One region of the Hyphomicrobium sp. CS1GBMeth3 genome, then DNA from elsewhere that is predicted to be linked to it. Evidence: predicted binding sites of a transcription regulator. Region 1 holds the regulator's gene; each other region holds the start of a gene.

Region 1 (7,772 bases):
CACCTTAGGCATGCGCGTCATGCCGCCGACGAGAACGACCTCGTCGATCTCGGCAGCCTTGAGGCCAGCATCCTTGATAGCCTGCTCACAGGGACCGCGCGTGCGCTGGATCAGGTCGTCGACGAGGCTCTCGAGCTTGGCGCGCGTGAGCTTCATCGTGAGATGCTTCGGTCCCGTCTGATCCGCCGTGATGAACGGCAAGTTGATCTCAGTCTGCGACGAGGACGACAGCTCGATCTTGGCCTTCTCGGACGCCTCCTTGAGACGCTGAAGTGCGAGCTTGTCGCTGCGCAGGTCGATGCCCTGCTCCTTCTTGAACTCGTCGGCCAGATAGCTGACGAGCTTCATGTCGAAGTCTTCGCCGCCGAGGAAGGTATCGCCGTTGGTGCTCTTCACCTCGAACACGCCGTCGCCGATCTCGAGAATCGAGATGTCGAACGTACCGCCGCCGAGGTCGTAGACCGCGATGGTCTTGGCGCCCGACTTCTTGTCGAGTCCATAAGCGAGCGCGGCCGCCGTCGGCTCGTTGATGATGCGCAACACCTCGAGCCCGGCGATCTTGCCGGCGTCCTTGGTCGCCTGACGCTGGGCATCGTTGAAGTAGGCGGGAACCGTGATGACGGCCTGCGTAACGGTCTCGCCGAGCTTGGCTTCGGCGGTTTCTTTCATCTTCTGCAAGATGAAGGCCGAGATCTGCTGCGGCGAGTACTGCTTGCCGTTAGCCTCGACCCAGGCATCGCCAGTCGGTCCCTGAACGATCTTGTAGGGGACGAGCTTCTTGTCCTTCTCGACCAGCGGATCGTCGTAGCGGCGACCGATCAGACGCTTGATCGCGAAAAAGGTGTTGGTGGGGTTGGTCACCGCCTGGCGCTTGGCGGGAAGTCCGACCAGGCGCTCGCCGTCATCCGTGAAAGCGACGATGGACGGCGTCGTGTTCACGCCCTCGGCATTCTCGAGCACCCGGGGCTTGCCCCCTTCCATAACGGCGACGCACGAGTTCGTGGTGCCGAGGTCGATACCGATGACTTTTGCCATGTCTCCGAAATCCTCTTCGTTGCGGCAGACCGTCCGGACCCTTGGTTAGGCCGGCGCCCGGTTTTGTCCGTTGGCCTCCGGGCAGGAGGCATTGGAGTACGGTCCCCAGGAGAACAATTGATGATGGGCGGTTATATAGGGTGGGCTTTTCGGCGCGCAACGGGCGCTTCCCACCGCCTCAGGATCAATTTAGGGGCCGTTGGTTTAACACTTCTCACGTCCTCCGACGCAAGCACTTTGCCGACGTTTCGGCCGAAACCGCGCGTGATGAGCGCCGAAGCGCAACATGAGCCGGACCGTGCCGGCCGGATGTTACCGATCAGTCCCCATCACGGGCTGCGTCAATCGGCACCCGCGAGGCAGTGGTTCACTGCCCCTCGCGTACCACGTCGTCAGACCACGTTGTCATTGCCCGCCGGCGGCGCGTCGGAGGACGCCGACGCCTCGGCGGAGCCATCGCCGCTCGGCTCAGCCTGCTCGGCCGGAGGAGCAGGCTTCTGGCCACCCTTGGCGATCACCACCATGGCCGGCCTCAGCACCCTGTCCTCGATGACGTAGCCGCACTGGAACACCTCGAGGATGGTGCCCGGCACCACGTCGGTGTTCTGCATCTCCATCATCGCCTGATGCTGGTGCGGGTTGAACAGCTCGCCCTTCGGGTTGATTCGCTTGACGCCATTGCGTTCGAGCACGTTGAGAAACTCGCGCTCGGTCATGCTGACGCCCTCGACGAGGCTCTTCAGAACCGCGTCCTGATCGGCGGCCCCGGCCGGAACCGCCTGAATGGCGCGCTCGAAATTGTCGGCCACCGCCACCACATCGCGCGCAAACTTGGTGATGGCGTACTTTGCCGTCTCCTCGCGCTCGCGATCGGCCCGTTTGCGGAGGTTATCCATCTCGGCGTGCGCCCTGAGCAGCCGGTCCGTCAGATCGGCGATCTGCCCCTGCAGGGTATCGACCTCGGCCGCAAGCCGCTGAGCCTCCTGCGCCGGATCAGCCGCAGCCTCGGGCGTGCCAGCTACGTCTGGCCCCTGGGCTCCGCCGGGTGAACTTGGATTTCTTGAGGTTTCGTCAACCATGCCTGCTCCGCGTCGAGTGAAAATTGGGCGCGGGGCGTGCGCGCCTGCGTCGGATGACGCACGCAGGCGGCCGCCCGAACATGCGCCCGATATCAGCCCCTAGGACAAAAAAATCAAGTCAGCACGCGGCTCACCAGCCGCGCCGTGTAGTCGACCATCGGAATGATACGGGCATAGTTGAGGCGAGTCGGGCCGATGACGCCGAGCACGCCGACCACCTTGCGGTCCGTATCATGGAACGGCGCCACGATCAGGGATGAGCCCGACAGAGAGAACAGCTTGTTCTCCGAGCCGATGAAAATGCGCACCCCGTCCGCATGCTCGGCGAGCCCAAGGATCTGCAGAAGATCGCGCTTCGTCTCGAGATCATCGAAGAGCTGCCGGATACGCTCGAGATCGTCGACCGCGGAGAGGTCCTTGAGCAGGTTAGCCTGCCCGCGCACGATCAGGCTCTTGCGGTCGTCGACAGTACCGGACCACTCCGCGAGCCCGGCTTTGATCACCTTCTGCGTCAGCTTGTCGAGCTCGGCCTTGGCCTTTCCGAGCTCCGCCTCGACGGCATCACGCGATTCCGCGATCGTAAGGCCCCGTATGTGCGCATTGAGGTAGTTCGCCGCTTCCACAAGTGCCGACGGCGGAAGCCCGGCCGGAATGTCGATCAGGCGGTTCTCGACATTCTGATCCTCGTCGACGAGCACGACCAGAGCCCGCGTCGGATCGATGGGAACGAAATCGATGTGCTTGAGTCGCGCCACCTGCTTCTCGGCTAGCACCACGCCGGCGCAGTGCGAGAGGCCGGAGATCATCTCGCCCGCCTCCGTCAGCACCTGATCGAGCGACTTCGTGCGCTTGACCGCGAGCTGCGCCTCGATCTGGCGCCGCTCGTCCTCGCTCAGATCTCCGACCTCGAGCAGACCGTCGACGAACATGCGCAGCCCGGATTGCGTAGGCAACCGCCCCGCCGAGGTGTGCGGCGCATAGATGAGGCCCGCGTGCTCGAGGTCGCTCATCACGTTGCGGATAGAAGCTGGCGACAGTGCCATCGGAAGTACGCGCGACAGATTGCGCGAGCCGACGGGCTCACCCGTCGCCAGATAGCTGTCGACGATCTGTCTCAGAATCGTGCGAGAACGGTCGCTGAGCTTTTTGATCTCGGATTGCGGTTCGGACATCGCTGTTCATGCCTCTCGGCGACGATACCACGGCGCCACAAGAAGCCTAAAAATGGCGGTTTCTTCCGTAAACACAAGACCTCTTCCATTGACACCGTGCTCGGATCGACGCCTGCGCGCCTGCCGTGATTGAGGTTGATCCCGCAAGTCCGCTCCCGTAGGGTCGCGCCGAAAGCGGCGGGGTTGCGGCAGTGAGCCTGGTCCTGCTCCGCACGACAATCTGCAACAATTCGCGAGCCCATATGCGCCCTTCCAAACGCCAGCCAGGCGAGCTTCGCCGCGTCTCCCTCGAACGCGCGGTCTCCATGCATGCCGAGGGCTCGTGCCTGATCAAGTTCGGCAACACGCACGTCCTGTGCACGGCGAGCCTCGAGGAGCGCATCCCGCCGTGGCTGAAGGGACAGGGGCGCGGTTGGGTCACAGCCGAGTACGGCATGCTGCCACGTGCCACCACCGACCGCACGCGCCGCGAGGCAGCAGTCGGCAACCAGTCCGGCCGCACGCAGGAAATTCAGCGCCTGATCGGCCGCGCGCTCCGCGCAGTGGTTGACCTGCCAAAGCTCGGCGAGCGGCAGATCACCATCGACTGCGACGTCATCCAGGCCGACGGCGGCACGCGCACGGCCGCCATCACCGGCGCCTGGGTAGCGCTCCACGATTGCATCCAGTGGATGAAGCTGCGCGATATGGTGAAAGAGGGCGTGCTGCGAGACCACGTCGCTGCCGTGTCCTGCGGGCTCTACAAGGGCGCGCCGGTTCTCGACCTCGACTACGCCGAGGACTCGACCGCCGACGCGGATTCGAATTTCGTGATGACGGGCGCCGGCGGCATCGTCGAGGTGCAGGGTACTGCCGAGACGCTCGCCTTCAGCCAGGAGAGCTTCGACCAGTTGATGGCACTGGCGAAGAAGGGCATCGCCGAGCTGATCGAGTTGCAGAAGCTCACGGTTGCGTAGCCGGGCGGCACTTGCATCAGCGCGCCACGGAGAGCGGCCCTGCCCAAGCGACAGATGGAGCACGATCATGCTCACCGGACATCTTGCCCTGACCGTTGCGGCCCTCTTCACTGGCGCGGCGCTTTACATCAACGTCTCCGAGCAACCCGCCCGTTTGCAGCTCGACGACCGCGCGTTGCTGACCCAGTGGAAACCGAGCTACAAGCGCGGCTTTGCCATGCAGGCTCCCTTGGCCGTAATCGGCTTCCTGCTCGGTGCAGCGGCTTGGTGGAGCACGAGCGATTGGCGCTGGCTCGCGGGCGGCGTCGTTCTGCTGGCAAACTGGCCCTTCACGCTGATAGGCATCATGCCGACGAACAATCAACTGATGGGCACCGCGCCGGAAGCCGCCGGTCCCCAAACGCGCGCCTTGATCGAACAGTGGGGCGGGCTGCACGCAGTCCGCACGTTTCTCGGCGTCTTGGCCACGGTGATATTCCTATGGGCTCTGAGCTGACAGCAAAACCCCTCGCAGTTCTCGAAAGCATTCTGTACACGCGTGACCTCGGCGTAGCGGAAGCATTTTACAATCGGCTGCTTGGCCGCGAGCCCTACGCCCGCGTCGATGGCCGTCACATCTTTTACAAACTCGAAAGCCAGATGCTCCTGATCTTCAATCCCGAAGCCACGCGAAAGCCGCCTGCGAAAGACGGTCTCCCTCTGCCACCGCACGGCGCCGAAGGCCAAGGCCACATCTGCTTTGCCGCCAGCGCATCTGACATCGACCACTGGCGCGACCATCTTGCCGACATGGGTGTTGCGATCGAAGCCGATTTCGAATGGCCGAACGGCGGCCGCTCGATCTACTTCCGCGATCCCGACGGCAATTCCATAGAATTTGCCGAACCGCGCATCTGGGGGTTCGAGGCATGAAGCAGCTCGAGCCCGGCAGCCGCCTCGTCGTGGCCAGCCACAACCCCGGCAAGGTTTGGGAGATCAAGGAGCTCATCGCGCCGTACGGCTTCGATGCCGTCTCCGCGGCCGATCTCGCGCTTTCCGAGCCCGAGGAAACGGAATCCACGTTCGAAGGCAACGCGCGCCTCAAAGCCCTAGCCGCAGCCAACCCCTCGGGCCTGCCGGCGCTCGCCGACGACTCGGGACTCGAGGTCGACGCACTCGACGGCGCTCCCGGCATCTACTCCGCCCGTTGGGCAGGCCCCGGCAAGGACTTCGCGCTCGCCATGGAGCGCGTGTACGACGCCCTCGCCGAGAAGGGCGCCTGGGACGGCCTGCCGCCACGCGCCAACTTCATCTCCGTGCTGTGCCTGGCCTGGCCCACCGGCGAGCATCGGATTTTCGAAGGCCGTGTCTACGGGACACTGCGCTGGCCGCCGCGCGGCGGCAACGGCTTCGGCTACGACCCGATCTTCGTCCCAGATGGCGACACACGCACGTTCGGCGAGATGGAGCCCGCTGATAAATACGCGATCTCCCACCGCACGCGCGCCTTCGAGGCCTTCAAGCGCCATTGCCTCGAGAAGGTCGAAGCGCGCGGGTCAGCGCCGAAGGATGGCCGCGATCTCGAGGCCCTTGAAGCCGCCGCCCGCAACCTCTCGACACAGGCCGAGCTAGCCCGCTTCATCACCGGCCTGCGCGACGACCTCGCCGAGAATGGTTCGGCTTGGCAGGCACGCGACCTCGCGGCCTTCCTGCAGGCTCTTGAAACAGCCGCCGTCACGGCCGACGTCCCCGAGCAGGAGCCCCGCTGGCGGACCCTGGCGCGGGCGCTCTTAGCAGCGAGCAAATGACCAGCGCCATACCCATAGATACGAGCGACGAGCCAGGCTTCGGCGTCTACATCCACTGGCCGTTCTGTGCCGAGAAGTGCCCCTACTGCGACTTTAACAGTCACGTGCGCTTTGGCGGATGGGACGAGCCCCACTTTCTCGCCGCCTACAGGCGCGAGCTGAATCACGTCGCGCAACTGATGGGGAGGCCGCGCGCCGTCACCTCGATTTTCTTCGGAGGCGGCACGCCGTCGCTGATGCAGCCAGCGACGGTGGCGGCAATCCTCGACCACATTGCATCACTTTGGTCGATTGCATCCGACGCCGAGATCACGCTCGAAGCCAACCCCGGCAGCGTCGAGGCCGCCCGCTTTGCCGGCTATCGCACAGCCGGCGTCAACCGCGTCTCGATCGGCGTGCAGTCGCTACGTGAAAACGATCTCAAGCGCCTCGGCCGCATCCACTCGGTTGCCGAGGCCAAGGCCGCCGTCGCCCTTGCACAGAGGACGTTCGACCGCGTCTCGTTCGATCTCATCTATGCGCGCCCGGAGCAGACCGGGTCAGACTGGCGAGCCGAGCTTGCGGAAGCTCTCGCCATGGCAAGCGGTCATCTCTCGCTCTATCAGCTCACCATCGAGGCAGGCACACGCTTCGCCGACCTCTACGATAGAGGCCGCCTGAAAATCCCCGCCGCCGAAGCAGCTCACGATCTCTATGAGCTGACGCAGGAGATGACGGCCGCGGCCAGCCTCCATCAGTACGAGATTTCGAACCACGCCCGGCCGGGCGACGAAAGCCGGCACAATTTGCTTTACTGGCGCTATGGCCCCTATGCCGGCGTTGGCCCCGGCGCCCACGGCCGCGTCGCGACACCAACCCAGCATCTCGCCACCTCGACCGAACGCAATCCAGAACGCTGGCTCGCGCGGATCGAGGAAAGAGGCCACGGCATCATCGAGACCGAAGTGCTGACGCCACAAGCCCGTACCGACGAAATGCTGCTGATGGGCTTGCGCCTCGAAGAAGGCATCGACCTCGACAGGCTCGCAGCGATAGGAGGCCTGACCCCCAGCACGTCGACCATCGAAGGATTGATGCGTCAGGGTCTCATCGAACGCTTACCCGACCATCACGAATCCGGTCTCGACGACATCCGCGCCTGCCTCGGCCCAGGCCTCGCGCCGGCGACGAGGATGGCCGCGCCATTGAGCCGCATACGCGCCACCGAAGCCGGCCGCTTTCTCTTGAACCGCCTCGTGCTCGAGCTGTCGGCAAGCCTTGAATGTAAGTAAGACGCTTCACCAAGATAAGCGCGCTCTGATGGACAATGACAGCGCCGCCCACTAAGCACGCAGGTGTGGCGAACGGGGGAGGTCCCAGCACATCATGCGGCGCATGTACGATTGGATGATGGCGCAGGCGCGCTCATCGCGGGCACCTCACGCTCTGTTCTGGGTCTCGTTCATCGAGAGCTCGTTCTTCCCGATCCCGCCGGATGTGATGCTGATCCCGATGGTGATCGCGAACCGGCTGAAGGCTTGGTTCTACGCCACGGTCGCCACACTGGGCTCCGTCATCGGCGGCGTGTTCGGCTACCTGATCGGCTTCTTCTTCTTCGAACAGATCGGCCGCCCCATCCTCGAGTTCTACGGCAAGGCCGAGAGCTTCGGCGAGTTCACGAGCTGGTTCAACGAATGGGGTGTCTGGATCCTGATCATCAAGGGCATGACGCCGTTCCCGTACAAGGTGCTGACCATCACCGCC
Region 2 (7,772 bases), 1.4 Mb from region 1:
GCCCAGCCGGAGCCGAACTGCGTTTGGCCGGCGGTGATGAAGTCGGCGCGCACTTTGTCGTAGCCGCCGTAACCGTCGACGAGCTTCTGCACGTTGCCCGGCAGCTTGTTGCCGCCGCCGCCCTTTTTCATCCACTGCCAGAAGTGAATGTGGTTGTAGTGCTGACCCACGTTGTTGATCAGCGGCTGGTTCTTGCCCGCATAGGCCGCCACCACAATCTCCTCGAGCGACTTGCCCTCGAGGCCCGAGCCAACAATCAGCTTGTTGCCCTGATCGACATAGGCCTGATGATGCTTGTCGTGATGATACTCAAGCGTCTCGGCTGACATGTAGGGCGCGAGAGCATCGTAGGCATAGGGAAGGTCGGGGAGCTTGAAGGTCACGGGCGATACTCCGTTTGAGCGGAAAATTATTTCGCCCCAATGCCTACCGGCTCGGGAGGTTCCATTCAAGCGTTGCTGATGCGGGGGCCCGGAGGACCAACAGGCGTGGCGTTCAAGGGCGGGATGGGGGTGCACCGACCCTGAGCGGTACACCCCCGTGGATCACGCCGGGGAAGATAGGATCTCAGGGTGAAAACACCCTAGGCCCGGGGCGCTGAACCCGTCCTGAATGGCGCATTCATCTGCCGTTCATCGATGTGGCCGTTTTGCGTCACCGCGTCACGGGCCGCAGATGCGTGCCGCGACCGCCGACGGAAGTCGGCTGCAATTCCGTCTTCTAATACGAGTAGACGTCATGAGCACATGCCGGGATTAGGCTGAAACCTATGCCAAAACGTTTGAGTTCCCTTTTTACCCTCGCCATCCCGGTGGCAGCTGCGGGCTTGGCCGCGCTTTGGCTTTTCAATCCGGGATCCTCCGGCGGCAGAGGTGTCGTTTATGAAACGGTGCCGGCTTCGAAGGGGCAGATCCGCAAGATTGTCTCTACCTCTGGTCCCGTGCGCGCGCTGGTGACGGTCAGCATCGGCTCGCAGCTCTCGGGGCAGATCGAAGAGGTCCGGGTGGACTTCAACAGCGAGGTCAAGCCGGGCGACGTCCTGGCCACTCTCGACGCCAAGACGTTCGCGGCCAGGGTCGCCCAGGCCAAGGCAGATCTCGAGGCGGCGGATGCCACCCTCCTCAACCAGCATGCGACGCTCGAAAAGGCAAAAGCCGTGCTTCTGGCCGCCGAGACCAACGTCACGCGCCAGCAGGGCCTCGCCGAGAAGCGCCTCTCTCCGCAGCTCACGCTCGAAACTGCCGTGCGCGACCGCGACGTGGCGAAGGCCGATATCGCCGTCACGGAGGCGCAGGTCGCAAGCGCACGGGCAACGGTTGCACAACGCAAAGCCGCCCTCGATCAGGCGCAGATCGACCTCGAGCGCACCGACATCCGTTCTCCCATCGACGGCACGGTGATCTCGCGCACGGTCGACCCCGGCCAGACCGTGGCCGCAAGCCTGCAGGCGCCCGAGCTGTTCCAGATCGCGCAAAATCTTGCGCGCGTCCGTATCGAGGCGCAGGTGAACGAGGCGGACGTCGGAGCCGTAGCACAAGGCAACGAATCGACCTTCACGGTCGATGCCTATCCCGACAAGCAATTCGAGGGGCGCGTCACGCAGGTGCGCCTCGCCGCCACCGAGCTCAACAGCGTCGTCACTTATACCGTCATCATCGAGGCGGCCAACGAAGGCCGCAAGCTGTTCCCCGGCATGACGGCGAACGTGCTCATCGTGTCGGATACCCGCGATGGCGCGTTGCGCATCTCCAATGACGCGTTGCGTTTCAGGCCCCGGACGGAAATCGCGCAGACCGGCGGCGACCGCGGCCGCAGCGGTGCCGATCGCGGCGGGCAAATGATCGAGCGGCTCAAGGGCGAGCTCGAGCTCACGGACGAGCAAGCCGCGACCGTGCGCCAGGTCATGGATCAGCTCCGGCAGGAAATGAGTAGCAATGCCCAGCCGGGTTTCGTCGCCGGGGGCCCGCCGGGCCAGCGCGACGGATTTCGCCAGCGCATGATGTCGCGTATCGAGCAGGCGCTCGTGCCGTCTCTGACGGACAAGCAGCGGCTCGCGTTCCAGCGCTGGAAGGATGGGCGCGAGGCGGTTCGTCCCGCGACCGTTTGGGTGCTCGGGCGGACGGGCGTCCCCGAGCAGCGGCGCGTCCGCATCGGTCTTGCCGACGACCAGTTCACCGAGATCGTCGGCGGCGATCTCCAGGACGGCGATCGCGTGATCACCCGAGCGAGGGATGTGAAGCCGTGACCCTGATGGAGAGACCTGTCGAGCCCGAGCCGGGCCAAGCAGGGCCATCCCTTGGTCCGCCGCTGGTATCGGCCCGCGATCTCAGTAAAATCTACCGGGTGGGCGACCAGGAGGTCGTCGCGCTCGACCACGTCTCGCTCGACATCGCGTCGGGCGATTTCGTCGCCATCATGGGGCCGTCGGGCTCCGGCAAGTCGACGATGATGAACCTGATCGGCGCGCTCGACGTGCCGACCTCCGGCCACCTCGTGCTTGACGGACGCGATATCGGCACGCTTTCGGTCGACGAGCTGGCGGCGCTCCGCAACCGCACCATCGGTTTCGTCTTCCAGCAATTCAATCTGCTGCCGCGCACGAGCGCGCTCGAGCAGGTGATGCTGCCTTTGCTTTATGCCGACCCGCGCCCCACCGACAGCGAAGAGCGTGCGAAAAAGCGGCTCGAGCAGGTCGGCCTTGGAAACCGCATGGATCACACGCCGCGCCAGCTCTCGGGCGGCCAACAGCAGCGCGTCGCCATCGCGCGGGCGCTCGTCAACGATCCGAAGCTGATCCTCGCCGACGAGCCGACGGGCGCACTCGACACGCGCACCTCCGAAGAGATCATGCAGGTCTTCACGGATCTCAACCGCGAAGGCATCACCGTCATCGTCGTCACCCACGAGCCGGAGATCGCGCTCTGGGCCGGGCGACGCATCACGTTCCGCGACGGGCACGTCGTCGATGACGTCCGGCAGACACCGGCGCCCGCGGGCGTTCCTCCCGCCGGCACGGGGGAGGCGCCATGAACGTCTTAGACAGTGTCAGTATCGCTGTGCGCGCACTCCGAACGAACCTCCTGCGCTCGGTGTTGACCACGCTCGGCATCGTCATCGGCGTGGCGTCGGTCATCATCCTGGTGGCTGTCGGGACGGGTGCTTCGAGCGAGGTCGACAAGCAAATCAAGGCGCTCGGCACCAACATGCTGGTGGTGTTTCCCGGCTCGATGCGCGTCATGGGACGTGCCGGCGGGGCGGGCACCGACATCCCTCTCAGCGAGACTGATGTAGCCGGCATCCGCGACAAGATCCCGGGCGTGATCGCCGTGTCCGGCCAGATCGACGATTCCGGGCCGATCGTGCGCGGCAACGCGAACTGGATCTCCAATCTCAACGGCGTGCACGCCGAGTACACGATGGTTCGCGACTGGCCGATCGCCTCCGGGCGCGATATCGACCCCGCGGACGTGCGCTCGGGCACCAAGGTCGCGGTTATCGGCGACACGGTCGCCAAGGAGGTGTTCGCGGGTGAGAACCCCGTCGGCGCCATCATTCGCATCCGGAACGTGCCGTTCGAGGTGATCGGCGTGCTGGTGCCCAAAGGCCAGTCGGTCATGGGGCGTGACCAGGACGACGTCGTGCTGGTGCCGATTACCACGGCGCGGCTCCGCGTCTCCGGGCGCAGCCAGGTTCAGAACGACCGCGTGGGGCGTCTCTATGTCAAAGTGGACGAAAGCGCCAACATCGACGAGGTCCAGGAGGACATCGAAAATTTCCTGCGCCAGCGCCGCAAAACGCGGGCGGGGGCCGACGACAGCTTTTCGGTGCGCAATCTGGCCGAAACCATGAAAGCCAGAAGCGAGGTGCTGACAACGCTCAGCTACCTTCTCGCGGCCACGTCGGTGATTTCGCTGATTGTGGGCGGCATCGGCATTATGAACATCATGCTGGTTTCGGTCACCGAGCGGACGCGTGAAATCGGGCTCCGTATGGCGGTCGGGGCGCGGCGGCGCGATATCATGCTGCAGTTTCTGGTCGAGGCGGTTTCGCTGTGTTTGCTCGGCGGGCTGATCGGCATTGCCGTAGGCGTTTCGGCTTCGGCCGTCATTGCATTTGCTGCCAATTGGCCAGTTCTGGTGTCGCCCGCGGTCCTCGGCGGCGCCCTTGCGGCGGCGGCTGCGACAGGGATCTGTTTCGGTCTGTTTCCCGCCCGTCGCGCCGCGCATCTAAATCCAATTGATGCATTGCGTAGCGAATAAAACTTCTCGGATATTTTTTCCCGGCCTTGACGAAGGCTCTCAAAAGATTTTATTGACCTGACGGTGCCGCACTCGGCGGCCCGCGGTGCTTTCGCCCGCGGAAGTTGAAAATGTGCGTAAACCCAGCACCATGCGACCGATTTCAGCGATTTTCGTTCGTATTCTCGCGCTTTCAGGAATTGGCGGTCGTCCCTAGCTGGACGGGATGCACATCAACGGAGTGAGGAATGGCAAGCATCAATTATGACAAGATGTCCGTTAAGGAACTGACCGATCACATCGCGCGCGCGCAGAGGGCGCTGAATGCTGCGAAGGATCGCGAGCGGTCCGACCTCAAGAACAAAATCACAACGCTTGCTGAAAATGCTGGCTTCTCGGTGGGCGAACTTTTCGGCAGCCGCGGGCGGGGCAAGGCGACCTCAGTTAAATATGCAAATCCCGATAACCGCTCTGAGACATGGACGGGGCGCGGCCGGAAGCCGAATTGGCTGGTTGCTAAACTTGGCAAAGGCGCAAAAATCACTGATTTTGCCGTCTAAAACATTTCTAAATCGAACGATCCGACAGTGCGCCGCAAAAATAAAGCGGCGCACTGATTATTTTGTCCGGCAATAGTTTTCACAGGCGTGAGAATTTGTCTCGCAATGGCGCCTTCCGCGGCAGGCACAATCCGCCATTTACGCTTCATCAAATCATTTCGTTGTAGATCGGCCCCGGGCTCGCGACCTCGCCATGCTCCGTCCCGGCCCGATGTCCCGCGGCTTACAAAATTCCTGCGGTCGAGCCTAGGCCCTTCGCCTCCCCTCGCCTGGCACTCATTACTTGACAGTGCTAGCACCCGACTCCATATAGGCGCTGCGCATGGTCAGGCTGCAAAAGGCTGGCTTGCGTCTGAACCTGGGAGCGCGGCCCCGCCCCTCCACGGTTCGTTTTCTAAAGCATGATCAATCGTATGCATCATGAGGGTAAACCATGACATTCCGTCCCTTGCATGACCGCGTTGTCGTCAAGCGCGTCGATGAGGACACCAAGACCGCTGGCGGCATCATCATTCCCGATACGGCCAAAGAGAAGCCTCAGCAGGGCGAAGTCGTCGCCGTCGGCCCTGGCGCCCGCGACGAGCAGGGCAAAGTCGTCCCCCTGGACGTGAAGCCCGGCGACCGCGTGCTGTTTGGCAAGTGGTCTGGCACCGAGGTCAAGATCGACGGCGAGGATCTCCTGATCATGAAGGAGAGCGATATCCTCGGTGTTCTCGAAGGCAAGCCGTCGGCCAAGAAGGCCGCCTAAGACGCCTCGAACTTCCAGAAATCCCCCCATTCATCCAACGGAGTGCCACACATGGCAGCTAAGGACGTAAAATTCTCGCAGGATGCCCGCGAGCGCATGCTGCGCGGCGTCGATATCCTTGCCAACGCGGTCAAGGTCACGCTCGGTCCCAAGGGCCGCAACGTCGTCATCGAGAAGAGCTTCGGCGCGCCGCGCATCACCAAGGACGGCGTGACGGTCGCCAAGGAGATCGAGCTCGAGGACAAGTTCGAGAACATGGGCGCGCAGATGCTGCGCGAGGTGGCTTCGAAGACCGCCGACCTCGCCGGTGACGGCACCACCACCGCAACCGTGCTCGCACAGGCCATCGTGCGCGAGGGCGCCAAGTCTGTGGCCGCCGGCGCCAACCCGATGGACCTCAAGCGCGGCATCGACCTCGCCGTGCAGGCCGTCGTCGACGAGCTCAAAGCCAAGTCGAAGAAGGTCACCTCCAACGACGAGATCGCCCAGGTCGGCACCATTTCCGCCAACGGCGACACCGAGATCGGCGCCAAGATCGCCGAGGCCATGAAGAAGGTCGGCAACGAGGGCGTCATCACGGTCGAAGAGTCGAAGAGCCTCGAGACCGAACTCGACGTCGTCGAGGGCATGCAGTTCGACCGCGGCTACCTCTCGCCCTACTTCATCACCAATGCCGACAAGATGATCGCGGAGCTGGATAGCCCTTACATCCTGATCCACGAGAAGAAGGTCTCCGGCCTGCAGGCCATGCTGCCGGTGCTTGAGGCCGTGGTTCAGACCGGCAAGCCGCTGCTCATCATCGCCGAGGACGTCGAGGGTGAGGCCCTGGCGACCCTCGTCGTCAACAAGCTGCGCGGCGGCCTCAAGGTCGCGGCTGTCAAGGCTCCGGGCTTCGGTGATCGCCGCAAGGCCATGCTCGAGGACATCGCCATCCTGACAGGCGGCACTGTGGTCTCCGAGGATCTCGGCATCAAGCTCGAGAGCGTGACGCTCGACATGCTGGGCACGGCCAAGCGCGTCACGATCGACAAGGAGAACACCACGATCGTCGACGGCTCAGGCAAGAAGGCCGACATCGAAGCACGCGTGAAGCAGATCAAGGCGCAGATCGAGGAGACGACCTCGGATTACGACCGCGAGAAGCTGCAGGAGCGTCTGGCGAAGCTCGCCGGCGGCGTGGCCGTGATCAAAGTCGGCGGTGCCACCGAGGTCGAGGTCAAGGAGCGCAAGGATCGCGTCGACGACGCGCTGCACGCGACCCGCGCAGCCGTTGAAGAGGGCATCGTCCCGGGCGGCGGCGTGGCTCTGCTGCGCGCCATCAAGGCGCTCGAGACGCTCGAGGGCGGCAACGAGGACCAGAAGGTCGGCATCTCGATCGTGCGCCGTGCGCTGCAGTCTCCGGCTCGCCAGATCTTCACCAATGCGGGTGAGGATGGCTCGGTCGTTGCCGGAAAGATCCTCGAGAACAACAAGTACGCCTACGGCTTCAACGCCCAGTCGGGCGCTTACGGCGACCTGATCGCCGAGGGCGTCATCGATCCGGCTAAGGTCGTGCGCTGCGCTCTGCAGGATGCGGCATCCGTTGCTGGTCTCCTGATCACGACCGAGGCCATGGTTGCCGATAAGCCGAAGAAGGACGCCCCGGCGATGCCGATGGGCGGCGGCGGAATGGGCGGAATGGGCGGTATGGACTTCTAAGATCCGTTCGCTATGGCGGTGGCCGCCCATGCTTTCGTCTGCTGAAGTCGGGCAGGCCCGACTTCAGATGGGCGGTATGGACTTCTAAGCCCTACACCAGTTGGATTTCACGTCGAGGCCGGAGCAGCGTGCTGCTCCGGCCTTTTTCGTGCCGGCGCGGCCTTGCCTTCGCGGGCGGGCGACCCAAATAAAAAACTGCGATCGAAACGAACCCGAGCAAAGGAGACAACGCCATGCTCGCCATCGAGATCGAAGAGCACGCCCGCAAGCTCATGGAAGTGCAAGGCCCGAAGGCCATTGCGGAGGCGGCGCAGAAGGCGCGCCGGTTCGAGGAGCAGGGTGCGGCAGAGCAGGCAGCCACTTGGCGCAGGATCGAAGCCGCGATGATCCGCATGCAGGGTCCGCGCGCGAAATAATTCAGCGGATGTCGATCGGGGTTGATGCCGCGCGGCTTACATCCTGCGCGGCCTTTCGCATCGCAGCGGCGCTCAAGGGGGCGCCGCTGTCATGTGTTGGCCTTGACCAGAT
Region 3 (7,772 bases), 1.4 Mb from region 1:
ACGGCCAGCACCTTGCTGAGCTGCTGCGGTTGGTTGACCTCCCAGTCCTTCTGCGGCGCGAGGCGGACGCGCGCACCGTTTGCGCCGCCGCGCTTGTCGCCCCCGCGGAAGGTGGAGGCAGAAGCCCAAGCAGTGCTCACAAGCTCCGAAACCGTGAGATCAGAGGCCAACACTTTGGCCTTGAGGGCGGCGGCATCGGCGTCGTCGATCAGCGGATGATCCACGGCGGGAACCGGATCCTGCCAGATCAGCACTTCCTTGGGGACCTCGGGGCCGAGATACCGCGAGCGCGGCCCAAGATCGCGATGCGTGAGCTTGAACCAGGCGCGGGCGAAGGCTTCGGCGAAAGCCTGCGGATTCTCGAGGAAGCGGCGCGAGATCTTCTCGTAGACCGGGTCGACGCGCAGCGACAGGTCGGTCGTCAGCATGCGCGGCCTCTGCTTCTTCGACGCATCATGCGCGAGCGGAATATTCTCCGGCGCGTCCTTCGCCTCCCATTGGATGGCGCCGCCAGGGCTGCGAGCCTGTACCCATTCGTATTTGAACAGGTTCTCGAAGAATAGGTTGGTCCACTGGGTCGGTAGCTGGGTCCAGGTCACCTCGATGCCGCTGGTGATGGCGTCGCCGCCCATGCCGGTGCCATGAGAGCTCGCCCAGCCAAGGCCCTGTGCCTCGAGGTCGGAGCCTTCGGGATCCGGCCCGAGAAACGTTCCGGCGCCCGCACCGTGGGTCTTGCCGAAGGTGTGACCGCCGGCGATCAGCGCCACGGTCTCCTCGTCGTCCATCGCCATGCGGGCGAAGGTCTCACGGATGAAGGCCGCCGCTTCCAGCGGATCGCCGCTGGCGTTCGGTCCTTCCGGATTGACGTAGATGAGACCCATCTCGGTGGCGCCGAGCGGGTTGTCGAACTTCTCGAGCTGCCGATGGGAGAGCCACTCTCCCTCCTCACCCCAGTTGATGTCCTGATCGGGCTCCCACGTATCCTCACGCCCCGCAGCGAAGCCGAAGGTCCGGAACCCCATTGTTTCCAACGCCACGTTGCCGGTGAGGATCAAGAGGTCCGCCCAGGAGATCTTCTGGCCGTACTTCTGCTTGATCGGCCACAGGAGCCGGCGCGACTTGTCGATGTTGACGTTGTCCGGCCACGAGTTGAGCGGGGCGAAGCGTTGCTGGCCACGGCCACCACCGCCACGACCGTCGGAGAGGCGGTAGGTGCCGGCGGCGTGCCAGGACATGCGAATGAACTGCGGGCCGTAGTGTCCGAAGTCGGCCGGCCACCAATCCTGTGAATCCGTCATCAGCTTGCGCAGGTCATTCTTTAGCTCCTCGTAATCGAGCTTCGTGAACTCCTCGCGATAGTTGAATCCCCGGTCCAGCGGATCGGACTTGGACGAGTGCTGATTCAGGAGGTCGACGCGCAACGTGTTCGGCCACCAGTCGCTGTTGGCGCGCGCGCGCGCGCCACCTGAGAACGGGCATTTGCCTGGACCTTTATCGTCGACCTTTGCGTCCATCTCTCTCTCCGATTGCTTCCGATAATTTTTTTGCGGCATTCCGGAGTTCCAAGCCGCCCAGGGCTTGGACACCTCGACATAGGAGCGCAAAGGCTCATCGCACAGCTGCGCGGGTTCTTTAGAGTTCTTCCAGACAACTACCGGCACGACGCCATAAGGGCAAGTCTGTTTGCTAGATGGGGGTGATAGGAAAAACTTATGGCGTGTCTGCGGCTATTTGAGAGCCTGTCATCCAAGCGCGCATTCTTTAACCTGCCATAAAGGGCGCGTGCGGGGGACGTGATGAGGGATGTTCCGATCTGGCTGCATCGAAGCGTGGGCGCCGGGTTGGCAATTTGCCTTATGGAGGTCCTCGCCCATGCGGCGGGGGAGCCGCTCGCCCGCGTGCCGTTCGTAACCTCGATTGTGCTCGTCCTGACTTTGCCGGAGCAGCCCGCGGCGCGACCGTTCGCCGTGACGGCCGGGCACGTCCTGTCGGCCTTTGCGGGGTATGGAGCGCTTGTGGTTCTCGGACCGACCGAGACAGCGAGCGCGGTGGCCGTTGCAGTCGCCGTCCTGCTCATGGCGGTGACGCGGTCCCTGCACCCTCCCGCAGGCATCAACGCCTTTCTGGTGCCGGCACACAGCCTGCCCGCAGCGTGGATCGCCTCGCCTGTTCTCGCGGGCGCGCTGCTTCTCGTCGCCTTCTCCTTCATGTGGCAGCGCCTTGGAGCGCTCCTGCTCGCAAGAATCAAAGTGCCCGCGGTAGAGCCTGTCTCCCGCGGGCACCCCGGATCTGAAAGCTAAGGTATCGCGAGGGCCGCTTACATGCCCATCCCGCCCATGCCGACCGGACCATGCGCGTGCGAATGGCCGTCATCTTTCTTCGGTGCCTCGGCGATTGCGGCTTCCGTCGTGATCAGAAGCCCTGCGATCGAGGCAGCGTCCTGCAGCGCCGTGCGTACGACCTTTGCAGGATCGATGATGCCCTTCTCGATCAGGTCGCCGTAGGAATCGGCCTGCGCGTCGTAGCCGTAGGTCGAGCCCTTGGCATCGAGCACCTTGCTGACGACGATTGAGCCTTCGGTGCCGGCGTTCTCGGCGATCTGGCGGATCGGTGCCTGCAGCGCGCGCCTTACGATGGCGATGCCGGCCTTCTGGTCGTCGTTCTCGCCCTTGGCGCTGATGGCGATCGAAGCCTTGAGCAGGGCGACGCCGCCGCCCGGCACCACGCCTTCCTCGACAGCGGCGCGGGTTGCATTGAGCGCGTCATCGACACGGTCCTTGCGCTCCTTGACCTCGACCTCGGTGGCGCCGCCGACTTTGATCACGGCGACACCGCCGGCGAGCTTCGCAAGGCGCTCCTGCAACTTCTCGCGGTCGTAGTCCGAGGTCGTCTCCTCGATCTGCGCCTTGATCTGCGACACGCGCGCCTCGATCTCCTTCTTCTTGCCGGCACCGTCGACGATCACGGTGTCGTCTTTGCTGATGCGCACGCGCTTGGCGCGTCCCAACATGTCGAGCGTCACGTTCTCGAGCTTGATGCCGAGATCCTCGCTGATGGTCTGCCCGCGCGTCAGCACAGCGATGTCCTCGAGCATGGCCTTGCGGCGGTCACCGAAGCCCGGCGCCTTGACGGCGGCGATCTTGAGGCCGCCGCGCAGCTTGTTGACGACCAGCGTGGCGAGCGCCTCACCCTCGACCTCTTCTGCGATGATAAGCAGCGGCTTGCCGGTCTGGACCACGGCCTCGAGCACCGGCAGCAGCGGCTGCAGACTCGACAGCTTCTTCTCATGGATCAGGATGTAGGGATCGTCGAGTTCCACGATCATTTTGTCGGCGTTGGTGATGAAATAGGGCGAGAGATAGCCGCGGTCGAACTGCATGCCTTCGACGACGTCGAGCTCGGTCTCGAGACCCTTGGCTTCCTCGACCGTGATGACACCCTCGTTGCCGACTTTCTGCATGGCCTCGGCAATCATCTCGCCGATCGCCTTCTCGCCATTGGCAGAGATGGTGCCGACCTGCGCGATCTCAGCCGAATTCTTGACCTTCTTGGACTTCTTGCCGATCTCCTCGACGACCTCGGCAACAGCCTGATCGATGCCGCGCTTGAGATCCATCGGGTTCATGCCGGCGGCAACCGCCTTGAGACCCTCGCGCACGATGGCCTGGGTTAGCACGCAGGCCGTGGTGGTGCCGTCACCGGCGAGGTCGTTGGTCTTTTGCGCCGCTTCGCGCACCATCTGCGCGCCCATGTTCTCGAGCTTGTCCTCGAGCTCGATCTCCTTGGCGACGGTCACGCCGTCCTTGGTCGTGCGCGGCGCGCCGAAGCTCTTTTCGATGACGACGTTGCGGCCCTTGGGACCGAGCGTGACTTTGACGGCGTTGGCGAGCGTATCGACGCCGCGCAGGATCTTGTCGCGGGCCTCTGACGAAAAGCGAACGTCCTTGGCTGCCATTTGGGGTTCCTTCGTGGATGACGGCGCCGGAAGGCGGCGCCTGCAGAATGAGGGGGGGGGTGCGGTGAGCGATGGTGAGCGAATCGCGCCACCGCCCGCGATGGTTGCGTGCTGCTACTTCTACTTCTCGATGACGCCGAGGATGTCGCTCTCCTTCATGATCAGGAGATCCTGACCGTCGATCTTCACCTCGGTGCCGCTCCACTTGCCGAACAGCACTTTATCGCCGGCCTTGACGTCGAGCGGCACGAGCTTGCCCGTCTCGTCGCGCGCGCCCGGACCCACGGCAATAACCTCGCCCTGCTGGGGCTTCTCGGCAGCCGTATCCGGAATGATGATGCCACCCGTGGTCTTAGTTTCGCTATCAACCCGACGGACGACGACACGATCATGCAGGGGTTTGAACGTCATTGGTTTTTTTAACTCCAGTGGGGGCTTAGGGCACCGCTGCGCGGCGGAAAAACCGATTTTGGCACTTATCCCAGGTGAGTGCCAGCGTGGCGTTCTAAGTGCCGCTTTGCGCAAGGTCAAGTAATCGCCTCGGACTGTATGTTCACAATCTGCGGAGGTGCATATTGATAATTTACAACCTTACGGATTTGAGGCTAACGTATGAGCAAGCCTCAGTACACGTCACAGGGACGCGCCACTCGATGGCGAAGCAACAGGGGGGCTGCTGCTGTGCGGGACAAGTACGCGAACAGAAGCGAGCGCGAGGACCCGCGCCGGTCGCAGGAGCAAATCGAATACATCGCCGACCTCTTGCTCGAGCTGAAGGAAATAGCGCATAGCAACCACCTCAGCACGCTCGCCGGAATTCTCGAACTCGCCCACGCGGAAGCTCGCATACGCGCCAAGGACTGCCGTTAGCCGCTCAAGCAATGGACCGCGAAACGAGCTGGTGGCCGTGGCGGACGATCGCGCCCACGAGATCCAGCTCCATAAGCACAACGCGCACCTCGCGCACATCGAGCGACGCCGCGCGTGCGACCTCGTCGATGTCGACGGGATGCGGCCCGAGCAGGGACAGCACACGCTCGCGCTCGGCATCGCCCGGCTCCGGACGCGGCGTCGGCTCGCTGAGGGGCGGTGACGAATTTCCAAACGGCGTCGGTGCGTCCGTAAGCCCGGCCACCCCACGCCTGAGCTGGGGCGCCAACGCCTCGAGCACGTCGCCGGGCTCCGTCGTGAGCGTCGCCCCGGATTTCAGAAGCTGATTGGTGCCCTCGGCACGGGGATCGAGCGGATGACCGGGCACGGCGAACACCTCGCGTCCTTGTTCGCCGGCAAAGCGCGCGGTGACGAGAGTGCCTGAGCGGCGCGCCGCTTCGATCACGAGTACGCCAAGAGAAAGCCCCGAGATCAGTCGGTTGCGGCGTGGGAAGTCCTTGGCCCGCGGTACGAAACCCGGGGGTTGCTCCGTGACGATGCAGCCGTCTTCACCGATCCGCGCCTGCAGCGCCGCGTGCTCCGGCGGGTAGACAACATCCGGCCCACCCGCGAGCACGGCGATCGTGCCAGCTGCGAGGCTCGCTTCGTGGGCGGCCGCGTCTATGCCGCGCGCCAACCCCGACACGATGACGAGCCCAGCCGCGGCGAGGTCCTGCGCGAACGTGCGCGAGAGCTTGAGCCCCGCTGCGGAGGCTTGCCGCGAACCGACGATGGCGATCGCCGCACGGGCGAGAAGCTCTGTACGGCCTTTGATGTAAAGCAGCGGGGGAGGCGCATCGATTGCAGCCAACGCAGCGGGATAGCCGGGCTCGATGGTGAAGATTGGCCGAGCCCCCACCTTGCGCGCCGCCGCGAGCTCATCTTCTGCCTCCGCTTGCGGAAAGACGCGGATCCGCGCGTTGCGCCGCTGGGCGAGAGCGGGCAAGGCTGCGAGCGCCTCCTTGGCGCCGCCGAAATGATTGATCAGCTCGCGAAAGGTGACCGGGCCGACATTGGTCGAGCGAATGAGCCGAAGACACGCCAGACGTTCCGCGTCGTCGAGGGCGGAAACCGGCAGCGGCGCCGCCGTGAACAGCGATGGATCAGGCTTTGGCACCGATCCGCGGTTCCTTTCCCTTGATGAGCCGCCTGATATTGGCTTCGTGCTTCCAGATCAGGAACAGGCTCATCACCAGCGTCAGTATGGCCTCGGGAACGAAGCCGAGCCCGAGCAGGGCGGCCGGTGTCACGACGCTTGCCGCGAGCGCCGAAGCGGACGAATAGCGCGTCGCCACGGCCGTCACCAGCCAGGCGACGCAGAAGATCAACGCCGCCTGCCACGCGAGACCGCCGACGACGCCGATGTAGGTCGCAACGCCTTTGCCGCCCTTGAAGCCGAGCCAGACCGGAAAGATGTGGCCGAGGAAGGCTGCAAGCCCGGCAATCAGCGCGCCATCGATGGCGAAGCCGAAGCGGGCTCCGACCGCTGCGCCGACGAGCACGGCAGCCGTACCCTTGAGCGCGTCGAGCACCAACGTTAGAGCCGCGAGCCCTTTATGTCCGGTGCGCAGCACATTGGTGGCGCCAATGTTTCCCGATCCCACGTTGCGGATGTCGCCGAGGCCCGCAAGACGCGTGAGAAGAAGTCCGAAGGGAATGGAGCCGAAGAGATAGCCGATCGCGGCCGGCAAGAGATAGGCGAGCGTCGTTTGGAAGCTCGCGAGGCGCGGTGCGACGACGTCCGCGCCGGTGCTGGCAAGCGCCGCAAACGAGACGGCGGCGATAACGACGCCGATGATAACGATGGAAAGACTGCCGACCTTGGTCATGACCACTACTGCGCCCCCCGGAATCCCCGTCAGGCTAGTGGCAGACGTTGCCTCCAGCAACTGGGATCGAGAGGATGGCAGGTACGGGTCCGAAGGTTCGTGGCCAAGCCTCGACCTGGCGTCGGCGAGCCGGTTGCCCAGCAAGGCGCGGCGTGCGCAGCGCCCGATCGCTAGCGCACGTAGCCGAAAGGACGTTGCCTAGCCGCGTCCGTTTCGGGAGACACCATCCGGCTCGACGGCCGTCACGATGCGCGACAGCGACCGTAGGAACGCATCCCGTTGCGTCGGCGCCAAAGCAGCGAGGATCTTCTCGTCCGTCGTCCGGGCGGCCGGCTCTGCGAGACGCAGCGCGCTCTCGCCCTTGTCCGTCAGCCGTACGGCATACCGGCGAGCATCGCGCCGGGTGCGCCTGCGCTGGACGAGCCCACGCGACGTGAGACGGCGCACGATGTCGGCCATCGTCGATCGATCGATTCCCGTTCGATCGACAAGCGTGGTCTGGCTCGGCTCTTCGCTGTTCGCGATGGCTGTCATGACGGCGAACTGCCTCGGCGTAAGGCCAAGCTCGCCGACGCTGACGGCAAACATCTCGTCTGCACATTGGCCCGCTCTATGCAGCAGATGCAACGCCGAAGACATTCGGTCGTCACTCGTTTCATGTTTCATTCTTCATCGTGTCCTCTTGCTCGCGTTGCTCGTTCCCGATGTCTCAATGCCCCGCGACAGCGGGGTTTCGTCGTACACGTCGGACGTGCTCTGATACTCATGGACTGGATATGGTGATCCTCGATCCGCTTCGGAAGCGGGTGAGGGCCGAGACGCACACGGCCGGTCGTCCTGTGCACCGATCGCTGTAATTTTGGACCACAATACGGAATATTTTCGATGATCGCCGTCTGAAGACCCCCGTTCACGGGATGTACGTGCGCGGCGTCTGGTCACGGGAACTCAGTCGATTGCGACCGCCCGCCGGCATGACTCACGTAAACAGCCAAGACGTAATTCCGGCCCGGCGCGCCAGTTCCCCGATTCCGCTGTCGATAAGCGAAAAAGATTCC

The links. The regulator HrcA, encoded in region 1, represses chaperone genes, less so after heat shock. The targets are predictions, from matches to a motif close to GTTAGCACTCNCNNNNNGNGAGTGCTAAC.
Region 2: groES (co-chaperone GroES) is a predicted target of HrcA. The motif match lies at 5,067-5,095, and genes of this name have one in related genera.
Region 3: groES (co-chaperone GroES) is a predicted target of HrcA. The motif match lies at 4,424-4,452, and genes of this name have one in related genera.

The regions. Positions count from the first base shown of each region.
Region 1 is NZ_FPHO01000003.1:990,010-997,781, forward strand. Features, by position in the region: gene dnaK (molecular chaperone DnaK) at 1-1,035, opposite strand, end outside; gene grpE (nucleotide exchange factor GrpE) at 1,428-2,114, opposite strand; gene hrcA (heat-inducible transcriptional repressor HrcA) at 2,228-3,286, opposite strand; gene rph (ribonuclease PH) at 3,529-4,242, shown strand; gene CS1GBM3_RS11945 (anthrone oxygenase family protein) at 4,310-4,738, shown strand; gene CS1GBM3_RS11950 (VOC family protein) at 4,723-5,154, shown strand; gene rdgB (RdgB/HAM1 family non-canonical purine NTP pyrophosphatase) at 5,151-6,029, shown strand; gene hemW (radical SAM family heme chaperone HemW) at 6,026-7,300, shown strand; gene CS1GBM3_RS11965 (YqaA family protein) at 7,392-7,772, shown strand, end outside.
Region 2 is NZ_FPHO01000003.1:2,422,102-2,429,873, reverse strand. Features, by position in the region: gene CS1GBM3_RS18830 (superoxide dismutase) at 1-383, opposite strand, end outside; gene CS1GBM3_RS18825 (efflux RND transporter periplasmic adaptor subunit) at 782-2,245, shown strand; gene CS1GBM3_RS18820 (ABC transporter ATP-binding protein) at 2,251-3,030, shown strand; gene CS1GBM3_RS18815 (ABC transporter permease) at 3,027-4,259, shown strand; gene CS1GBM3_RS18810 (H-NS histone family protein) at 4,487-4,798, shown strand; gene groES (co-chaperone GroES) at 5,232-5,546, shown strand; gene groL (chaperonin GroEL) at 5,598-7,244, shown strand; gene CS1GBM3_RS18795 (hypothetical protein) at 7,478-7,660, shown strand; gene CS1GBM3_RS18790 (CCA tRNA nucleotidyltransferase) at 7,750-7,772, opposite strand, start outside.
Region 3 is NZ_FPHO01000003.1:2,396,706-2,404,477, forward strand. Features, by position in the region: gene katG (catalase/peroxidase HPI) at 1-1,514, opposite strand, end outside; gene CS1GBM3_RS18665 (HPP family protein) at 1,797-2,300, shown strand; gene groL (chaperonin GroEL) at 2,318-3,955, opposite strand; gene groES (co-chaperone GroES) at 4,076-4,366, opposite strand; gene CS1GBM3_RS18680 (hypothetical protein) at 4,568-4,825, shown strand; gene dprA (DNA-processing protein DprA) at 4,830-6,002, opposite strand; gene plsY (glycerol-3-phosphate 1-O-acyltransferase PlsY) at 5,989-6,714, opposite strand; gene CS1GBM3_RS18695 (MarR family winged helix-turn-helix transcriptional regulator) at 6,913-7,302, opposite strand; gene CS1GBM3_RS18700 (hypothetical protein) at 7,694-7,772, opposite strand, start outside.